4 regions of the Mesorhizobium sp. P160187 genome follow, and region 4 is predicted to be linked to each of the others. Evidence: predicted binding sites of a transcription regulator. Region 4 holds the regulator's gene; each other region holds the start of a gene.
What was found. Region 4 encodes PhoB, which activates phosphate uptake and scavenging genes when phosphate is short. Its sites were predicted from a motif close to TGTCATNNANCTGTCAT; they were not measured.
Positions count from the first base shown of each region.

Region 1: the regulator PhoB is predicted to act here: its motif matches at 1,477-1,493, upstream of AC3CCE_RS28705 (LTA synthase family protein).
Region 2: the regulator PhoB is predicted to act here: its motif matches at 923-939, upstream of ugpB (sn-glycerol-3-phosphate ABC transporter substrate-binding protein UgpB).
Region 3: the regulator PhoB is predicted to act here: its motif matches at 1,091-1,107, upstream of AC3CCE_RS19425 (bifunctional 2',3'-cyclic-nucleotide 2'-phosphodiesterase/3'-nucleotidase).

Region 1 is NZ_JBYMDX010000005.1:829,236-831,434, forward strand. Features, by position in the region: gene AC3CCE_RS28705 (LTA synthase family protein) at 1-1,426, opposite strand, end outside; gene fabD (ACP S-malonyltransferase) at 1,704-2,199, shown strand, end outside.
Region 2 is NZ_JBYMDX010000003.1:1,072,765-1,074,963, forward strand. Features, by position in the region: gene ugpB (sn-glycerol-3-phosphate ABC transporter substrate-binding protein UgpB) at 1-860, opposite strand, end outside; gene AC3CCE_RS08495 (bifunctional diguanylate cyclase/phosphodiesterase) at 1,334-2,199, shown strand, end outside.
Region 3 is NZ_JBYMDX010000004.1:503,010-505,208, reverse strand. Features, by position in the region: gene AC3CCE_RS19430 (NAD(P)/FAD-dependent oxidoreductase) at 1-1,067, shown strand, start outside; gene AC3CCE_RS19425 (bifunctional 2',3'-cyclic-nucleotide 2'-phosphodiesterase/3'-nucleotidase) at 1,209-2,199, shown strand, end outside.
Region 4 is NZ_JBYMDX010000003.1:1,193,543-1,195,741, forward strand. Features, by position in the region: gene AC3CCE_RS09110 (ROK family protein) at 1-479, shown strand, start outside; gene phoB (phosphate regulon transcriptional regulator PhoB) at 510-1,199, opposite strand; gene phoU (phosphate signaling complex protein PhoU) at 1,216-1,920, opposite strand; gene pstB (phosphate ABC transporter ATP-binding protein PstB) at 1,962-2,199, opposite strand, start outside.

The DNA.
Region 1 (2,199 bases), on a different contig from region 4:
GCCGCTCGAGGCCGCGATCGGCATCGGCGGAGCCTTCGGCATAGCTGAGCAGCGATTCCCGCGCCCATGTGCTGATCGGCGCCGCGACCTTGTGGGTCGGATTGTAATAGCGGTACGGCTCGTAGGGACCGTGGTTCTGCAGGCTGACGGCGAAGAAGAACACCGGCCGCTCGCTGGCGTCGGCCTCTGCGATGATCTCGTCGGTCATCGACGCATCGGAAGCCAGCGGCCCGCGCTTTTCCAGTGGCGGCAGCGTCTCTTCCGAGCGGAAATCGTTGAAACCGAAATCGGCATAGACGGCGCCTCTGTTCCAGAACCAGTTGGTGCCCGGATGGATGGCGCGCGCCCGGTAGCCCTCGCTTTTCAGGAAGGTCGCCAGCGACGGCGTCGGCGTGCGCACATATTGCTGGTAGGGGATCGAGCCCGCCGGCAGGAAGGCATTGGAAAAGCCGGTCAGCGCCTCGAATTCGATGTTGGCGGTCATGCCGCCGAATTCCGGCGAAAACATATAGCCGGAACGCAGCGCCCGCACATTGGGGATCGGGTCAGGCGTGATTGTGACGCCGGGCAGCTTGGTCGGATCCCAGAAAGATTCGCTCATCACCACGATGATGTCGGGTTTCTCATCCGGTACCGAGGCCGCCACAGCAGGCCTGTCGATCGCGTCGATCGCCTTGTCGGAATAGCCCGCCGGCGCCGAGACATGCGCCATCGGCACGTTGAGTGCGAAGGCCAGCGCAAACCCGTTGGAGGCGTAGTTCTCCTTCTGGTCCCACATGATCGGGATGATCTGCAGCCGGTCGCGGGTCCACGAGAAGGTGGCGTAGTCCATTATCGAGACGAAGAAGGCGAGCAGCGGCACTGCCAGCGTCAGCCGCGCCAGCCGCCCTTTGCGGCTGAGGATCGGAACCTTGCGGCGCCACAACCGCCAGCCATAGATCAGCAGCGACAGGCCGGCGACGATGCCGACCGCCATGGCGAGCGCCGTCCAAGGCCGTTCGCGCACCAGGAGCGGCATCAGTGCCATGATCTGGCGCGAATAAAGAAAATCGGTTGGGTAGAGCGGATCGCCGAGATAATGCGACTTCTGATGCCCGACAAAGGCCAGCGCCAGCGTCAGCGGCGCCACGATCATCAGGCTCTGGTGACTGCGGCCAAGCACGGCGTCCAGTCCCATCAGCACCAATGCAAAGACAATGATGGTGGTCCAGCCCGGCTTGATTGGCTGCAGGAAGAAGTCGACTGTGCCGAAGAAGTCGCCGCGCACGATCCATTCGATGGCGAACACCAGGATGGCGGAGGCAAGCAGCGTGACCAGACCGTAGCGGATGACCGGCCATCTGCGCCCCGGCAGGTAGCCGGTGGACGGATCGTCTTCCAAGAACTGTGGCGCGGGTACGGCCGCGCCCTTCCTGATCCTAGCCACGTCTCTTCCCCCGGCCCAAGCAACGCGCATTTCCACTCGCGCCACCGTTCTGTCATAGAACTGTCATGCAAAAGCTAGCGCCTGTGGCGAAAATAAGAAGAGCCAGCAAACGATTCGTGAGCGGTTTTCATCAGGTGTGATCGGCAAAAAGCCTTTGGGAACAGGGACTCGAGGTCAGCTCCGGTTCAAGCGAGAGCGGAAATGCCGCCTCCGGGCTTGACTTGACGGTCCGCCTTGCGTCACAGGCAGGAAAAATCAGCCGCTGGAGAGCGCCCAAATGGCCGTCGCATTCACCTTTCCGGGACAGGGCAGCCAGGCTGTCGGCATGGGCAAGGACCTCGCCGACGCCTTCCCCGAGGCACGCAGGGTGTTCGAGGAAGTCGATGATGCGTTGGGCGAAAAGCTGTCGAAACTGATCTGGGAAGGCCCGGAAGAGGCGCTGACCCTGACTGCCAATGCCCAGCCGGCGCTGATGGCGGTCTCGCTGGCGGGAATCCGCTCGCTGGAAGCGCGCGGCTTTTCGCTGAAGGACAAGGTTGCCTACGTTGCCGGTCATTCGCTCGGCGAATATTCCGCCCTTGCCGCGGCCGGTTTCGTTTCGGTCGCCGATGCTGCCCGGCTGCTGCGCATCCGCGGCAACGCCATGCAGGCGGCGGTGCCGGCCGGCGAGGGCGCCATGGCGGCGATCATCGGACTGGAACAGCCCGACGTCGAAGCCGCTTGCACCGAGGCCGCAACGGGATCCGGCAAGGTCTGCCAGATCGCCAACGACA
Region 2 (2,199 bases), 120 kb from region 4:
CCGTAGTTCATGCCCGACTTGACGATGTCACCGAGACCCCCCGACGATTCGGTGAAGATGCCGCATTCGCCGGCAAGAAAGATCTGCTTGGCTTCGGAGGTACGGCCGCCATATTTGAAGGTGCCATCCTTGGCCAGGTCGGCGAGCGCCTGGAAATGATTGACGAAGATCGGCGCATTGATCTTGAGCTCGACGTCGGTTCCGGCAAGTCCGTTCTGGTTGGTGCCATAGGAAACGTCGTTCCAGGCAGCGAAGGCCTCAAGGTGGATCCAGGTCAACCACGTCGAGGTATAGCCGCAGGAAGCGGCGCCGCTCGCCTTGATCTTCTTGGCGGCTTCCCACACCTCGTTCCAAGTCTTTGGCGGGTTGTTCACATCAAGCCCGGCCTTCTGGAAAATATCCTTGTTGTAGTAGAGGATGGGCGACGAGGAATTATAGGGGAAGGACAGCATGGTCCCGTCCGGCTTCGAATAGTAACCGACGATGCCGGGCAAATACTGGCTCTTGTCGAAGGTCACGCCGGCGCTGGTCAGCACATCGGCCACCGGTTTGATCGCACCTTCGGCTGCCATCATGACGCCGGTACCCACGTCGAACACCTGGATGATGTCGGGCGCTTGCCCCGCACGATAGGCAGCGATGCCGGCATTCAGCGTTTCGGGATAGGTGCCCTTGAAAACAGGGAGAATTTCATAGTCGCTCTGGCTGGCATTGAAATCCTTGGCGATCTTGTCGACCACCTCGGCATTCGCGCCGGTCATGGCATGCCACCAACTGATCTGGGTGGCGGCGAAGGCGGAGGTGGTGGAAAGCAGGGTCAAGGTGGCGGCAACACCGGCCGCAAAGCCGAACAACTTCATGTTTCATCTCCCGTTTGTCATTGGCGAAAGGGGCACTCCCGCAAAGGCAATATGTGTCGCTGATGACAATCGGACAACGGATTTGTTGCTGTTTCGTGAATTTCATACCCGGCTAACTTCGCGCCCCCTCGCTCTGCAACGAGGACAGAGAGAAATGCCAAGCCGGCTCAGCGATACATGGGCGCGGTGGGCCTGCGACGATCGCCGACCGCCGGCGATGCATGAAGGGCCCCCGTGACAGCGCCACGCACCTGTACCATGCGGCCGCCATACCGGCGCTCGGCCAGATCGAGATGGTAGAGCGGCATCGCGCCAAGCGCTGCTGTGACCCTGTCTGGAATGAGACAGGATCGCCGCAAGGTACAACCCGAAAAACCCGCTGTAGTTGTAGCTCGCATAACCGATTCTTCGTCAAGCGCGACATACTAATCAAGTGGACGGCTTGATTGCTGTGGGAGAGCAGGTGGGGCGAGATGCTGACGGTCTATAATTGTATCGTGCATGAGCACGATCTGAGACTGGTCGCACTGGCAGCGCTCATTTGCGGTATTTCTTCCTTCTCGGCGGTCAACCTGCTTCGCCATGTCGACCGCTCGAGCGAGCGCAACCGCTATACCTGGCTGATGATAGCAGCCACTTCCACCGGCTTCGGTATCTGGGCGACGCATTTCATCGCAATGCTTGCCTTTTCTCCCGGAATCCCCAACGCCTACAATACGGAAATGTCGGCGCTTTCGCTCGCCGGTTCCGTCGCCCTGACCGCCGCGGGCATGTGGATCGCCACCTTGCGCCGGGGCATCGACTACCCTCTGGTCGGCGGCGCGGTCCTCGGTGCCGGTATCGCCGCCATGCACTATATCGGCATGGCCGCCTTCGAGGTCGAAGGGCGCATCGTCTGGAACCCGCTGCTGGTCGGCGTCTCGGTGCTGACAGGCGTCACCCTCGCCGCGCTGGCGCTGCTGGTCGTGTTGCGACGGCCGTCCATGCAGGCCACAATCGCCGCCGCCATCCTGTTGACGCTGGCGATCTGCAGCCTGCACTTCATCGCGATGGGCGCGGTGTCGATCTTCCCGGACTCCTCCATCGAGATATCGCAGTTCACGGTCGAACCGGTGTCGCAGGCCTTCGCCGCCGCTGCAGTCAGCATGGCTATCCTGGTGCTTTCAGCCGCAGCATTGTGGATCGACCTGCGCTTCCGTCGTCACAAGATCGAGGCCGAGCGCATGCACGGCCTCGCCAACGCCGCCGTCGAGGGCCTGATCGTATGCGACGGCGCCCGCATCGTCAGCGCCAATGACAGCATCGCCGCGCTAACTGGCATTGCGCCGGAAGTGCTGAA
Region 3 (2,199 bases), on a different contig from region 4:
TGCGCAAGCGCGAGGACGTGACGACCCTGCTCGGCAACGTCACCGGCGTCGACCGTCCAGGCAAACGCGTGCTGCTTGAGGACGGCAGTTCTGTTCCCTACGACACGCTGGTGCTCGCCACCGGCGCGCGTCATGCTTATTTCGGCCACGACGAATGGGAGCCTTTCGCGCCCGGGCTGAAGACGCTTGAAGACGCAACCACCATTCGGCGGCGCATCCTGCTCGCCTTCGAGCAGGCCGAGCGCGAGACCGATCCGGCCAAGCGCCAGGCACTGCTGACACTGGTCATCGTCGGCGGCGGCCCGACCGGCGTGGAGCTTGCCGGCACCATTGTCGAACTCGCGCATGAAACGCTGCGCGGCGAATTCCGCAACATCGACACGCGTGAGGCGCGTGTGGTGCTGGTCGAGGCCGGAGACAGGATCCTAGCCAATTTCGCGCCAAAGCTGTCCGACTATGCGCGCAAGGCGCTGGAGCGGCGGGGCGTCACGGTCGAGCTTGGCCGCGCCGTCACGCGCCTCGATGCCGAAGGCGTCGTCTTTGGCGATACGCATCTGCCGGCGCGAACCATCCTGTGGGCCGCCGGCGTGGCGGCTTCACCCGCGGGAGAGTGGCTGGGCGCGCCGGTGGACCGGGCGGGCAGGGTAATGGTCGAGCCCGATCTGACCGTGCCGAACAGTCCTGAAATCTTCGTCATCGGCGACACCGCGCATGTCTTGCGGCCGGACGGCAAACCGGTGCCCGGCGTGGCGCCCTCGGCCAAGCAGGAGGGCAAGCATGTCGCCGCGACGATCAGGGCGCGGCTGGCCGGCGATGGCGCGCCGCGGCCTTTCCGCTACAAACATGCCGGCGACCTGGCGACGATCGGCAAGTGGGCAGCCGCGATCGATTTCGGCTCGATCAAGCTCACGGGATGGCTTGCCTGGTGGCTGTGGGGCGTGGCGCATATCTACTTCCTGATCGGTTTCCGCAACCGGCTCTCGGTGTCGCTTAGCTGGCTATGGATCTATTTCACCGGCCAGCGCAGCGCGCGGCTGATCACCCAGGGCGACGATGACAAGGGCTGAGGTTCTCAACCGCGGCCAAGGATATTCATCCAGCCGTCACCTTTTGCTGATCGACTGACTTCCCGATGGACATGGCCGGTTTTCGGCGCGAAGCTTCCGCCCGGGGCTGGGATCTTGTCACGTCGCTGGGAAGGAAAACCAATGCCGCATCTCAATTACCCCGTCTCCCGCCGTAGTTTTCTTGCCGGTACGGCCGCCAGCGGGGCGCTGATCATGCTCCATCCGTTTTCCGCCCGCGCGCAGGCCAATCAGGCGCATCTGAGGATCATGGAGACCACCGACATCCATGTGAATGTGCTGCCTTACGACTACTACGCCGACAAAGCCAACGACACGATGGGCCTGTCACGGACGGCCTCACTGATCGCGGCGGTGCGCAAGGAAGCCACCAATGCGATGCTGATCGACAATGGCGATCTTTTGCAGGGCAATCCGATGGGCGATTACATCGCCTATGAGAAGGGCCTCAAGGAAGGCGATCTGCATCCGATCATGAAGGGCATGAACCTGCTGGGCTATGAATGCTCGACGCTCGGCAATCACGAGTTCAATTACGGCCTGTCGTTCCTCGACAAGGTGCTGGCCGGAGCCAATTTCCCCTTCGTCTGCGCCAATCTGATCCGCGGCACCGAGCTTGCCGCCAAACCGCGCGACGACAAGCTCTACCTCAAGCCCTATGTCATCCTCGACAAGAAGATCAAGGACGGGTCGGGCGCCGAGCAGCCGATCAAGATCGGCATCATCGGCTTTGTGCCGCCGCAGATCATGGTCTGGGACCTGAAGAACCTGGAAGGCAATGTCAGGACGCGCGACATCGTCGAGGCGGCCAGGGCATGGGTGCCGCAGATCAAGGAGGAGGGCGCCGACATCGTCATCGCGCTCTCGCATTCCGGCATCGATATCAAGCAGGGCGACGGCATGGAGAACGCCTCCTTCTTCGTCGCCGGCGTCGAAGGCATCGATGCGGTGTTCACCGGCCATCAGCATCTCGTCTTCCCCGGCAAGAAGGATTTTCAGGCGCTCGAAGGCGTCGACACCGAGAAAGGCACGCTGCAGGGCAAGCCCGCCGTGATGGGCGGTTTCTGGGGCTCGCATATGGGACTGATCGATCTGCTTCTGGAACGGGACGGAT
Region 4 (2,199 bases):
GCGGCGCGCTCTGCCGCTGCGGGCGGCGCGGCTGCGTGGAAGCCTATGCCGGAAACTACGCCATCTGGCGGAGCGCCAAAATGATGGGCGAGGATGCCGAGCCGGTCGATATCGGCGACGCTGATATGCGCGCACTCGCCGCGCGCGCCCGCGAAACCGACGGCCCGGAGCGCGAAGCCTATCGCAAGGCCGGCGAGGCGCTCGGCTTCGGCCTCGGCAGCCTGTTTGCGCTGATCGATCCGGCACCCGTCGCCATGGTAGGCGTCAGCGCCGCCGCCTTCGACCTGATCGAACCGGCATTGCGCGAAGCGATCGCCCAGACCGCCGGCGGCCAGCACTCGAAATCGATCTCCTTCGACACCGAGCCCAACGAGCTGCCGCTGATCCGCGAAGGCTGTGCCATGCGCGCGCTCGGCTTCGTCGACCAGGAGATTTTCGCGCCGGGCATTCAGGCCAAATCCGGCAAGCATGTCGCCTGAATGGCCGGCAACGGCGCGACGCGCAGCATCCTAGTCTTCCCTGATCGCGTAGCCGGCGCCGCGAATGGTACGGATGACATCCGGCATGCGGCCGTTGTTGACCGCTTTGCGTAAGCGCCCGACATGCACGTCGACGGTTCGCTCGTCGATGTAGATCGTCTCGCCCCAGACATTGTCGAGCAGCTGGCTGCGCGAGAACACGCGGCCGGGATGGCGCATCATGAATTCGAGCAGCCGGAACTCGGTCGGTCCGAGCCTGATCTCGCTCTTCTTGCGGTAGACACGGTGCGACTCGCGGTCGAGCACGATGTCGCCGACCTTGAGCACGCTGGACAGCACTTCCGGCTTGGCCCGGCGCAGCAGCGCCTTCACGCGCGCCATGAACTCCGGCGTCGAGAATGGCTTGACCAGATAGTCGTCGGCACCGGTGGACAGGCCGCGCACGCGATCGCTTTCCTCACCGCGCGCGGTCAGCATGATGATCGGCAGCCGCTCGGTTTCGGGCCGCACTCTAAGCCGCCGGCAGAGCTCGATGCCGGAAACAGCCGGCACCATCCAGTCGAGCACCAGGAGATCGGGCACGTTTTCCTGCAGGCGGATCTCGGCCTCGTCGCCGCGTGTCACCACCTCGACCTGATAGCCTTCGGATTCGAGGTTGTAGCGGAGGAGCACGCCTAGTGGCTCCTCGTCCTCCACGACCATGATGCGTGGCGCGATCATAGGCAGTTCACCCTCATCAGGCCGGCGTGGCCATCGCCGTCTCGTCCTGCTTCGGACGATTGGCGGGCAATTGCTGGCCGGTCAGCACATAATACGCATTTTCGGCGATGTTGGTGACATGATCGCCGATGCGCTCAAGATTCTTGGCGCAGAACAAGAGATGCGTGCAGGCGGTGATGTTGCGAGGGTCTTCCATCATGTAGGTCAAGAGCTCACGAAACACGGACGTGTATTTGACGTCGATGCGCTCGTCGTCATTCCTGAGTTTTGCAAGCGCTGCCGCATCGGTGGCGGCATATTCCTCGACGACGCCTTGCACCTGGATCAGCACCAGTTGCGCCATGGCGTCGATGGAGTGCGAGAGGTCGCGCGGCGTGACGCTCAAGCCCACGGTGCCGACGCGTTTGGCGATGTTCTTGGCGAGGTCGCCGATGCGCTCGAGGTCGCCCGCCATGCGGATCGAGCCGACCACGGCGCGCAGATCGTTGGCCATCGGCTGGCGCTTGGCGATCAGCGTGATGGCGCGGTCGTCCAGTTCGCGCTGGCGCGCATCCATGATGGCGTCGTCGGAAACGACACGCTGTGCCAGCGCATTGTCCGAATTGAGCAGCGCCCTGGTCGAGCCGCTGACCATCGAGCCTGCCAGATCGCCCATGTCGCGGATCAGCTTGCTGATCTGCCCGAGCTCTTCATCGAAGGAGGCGACGGTATGTTCACCCATGATCTTGGTCCTCGTGCCTGAAAATTCACCCGCCGGACGGCTCAGCCGAAGCGGCCGGTAATGTAGTCCTGGGTGCGCTTGTCGTCGGGGTTGGTGAACATCTTGTCGGTGGCGCCCTCCTCGACGAGATAGCCGAGATGGAACATCGCCGTGCGCTGCGACACGCGCGCCGCCTGCTGCATCGAGTGGGTGACGATGACGATCGTGTAGTTCTGGCGCAGTTCGTCGATCAGCTCCTCGACACGGGCGGTGGCGATCGGATCGAGCGCCGAGCAGGGC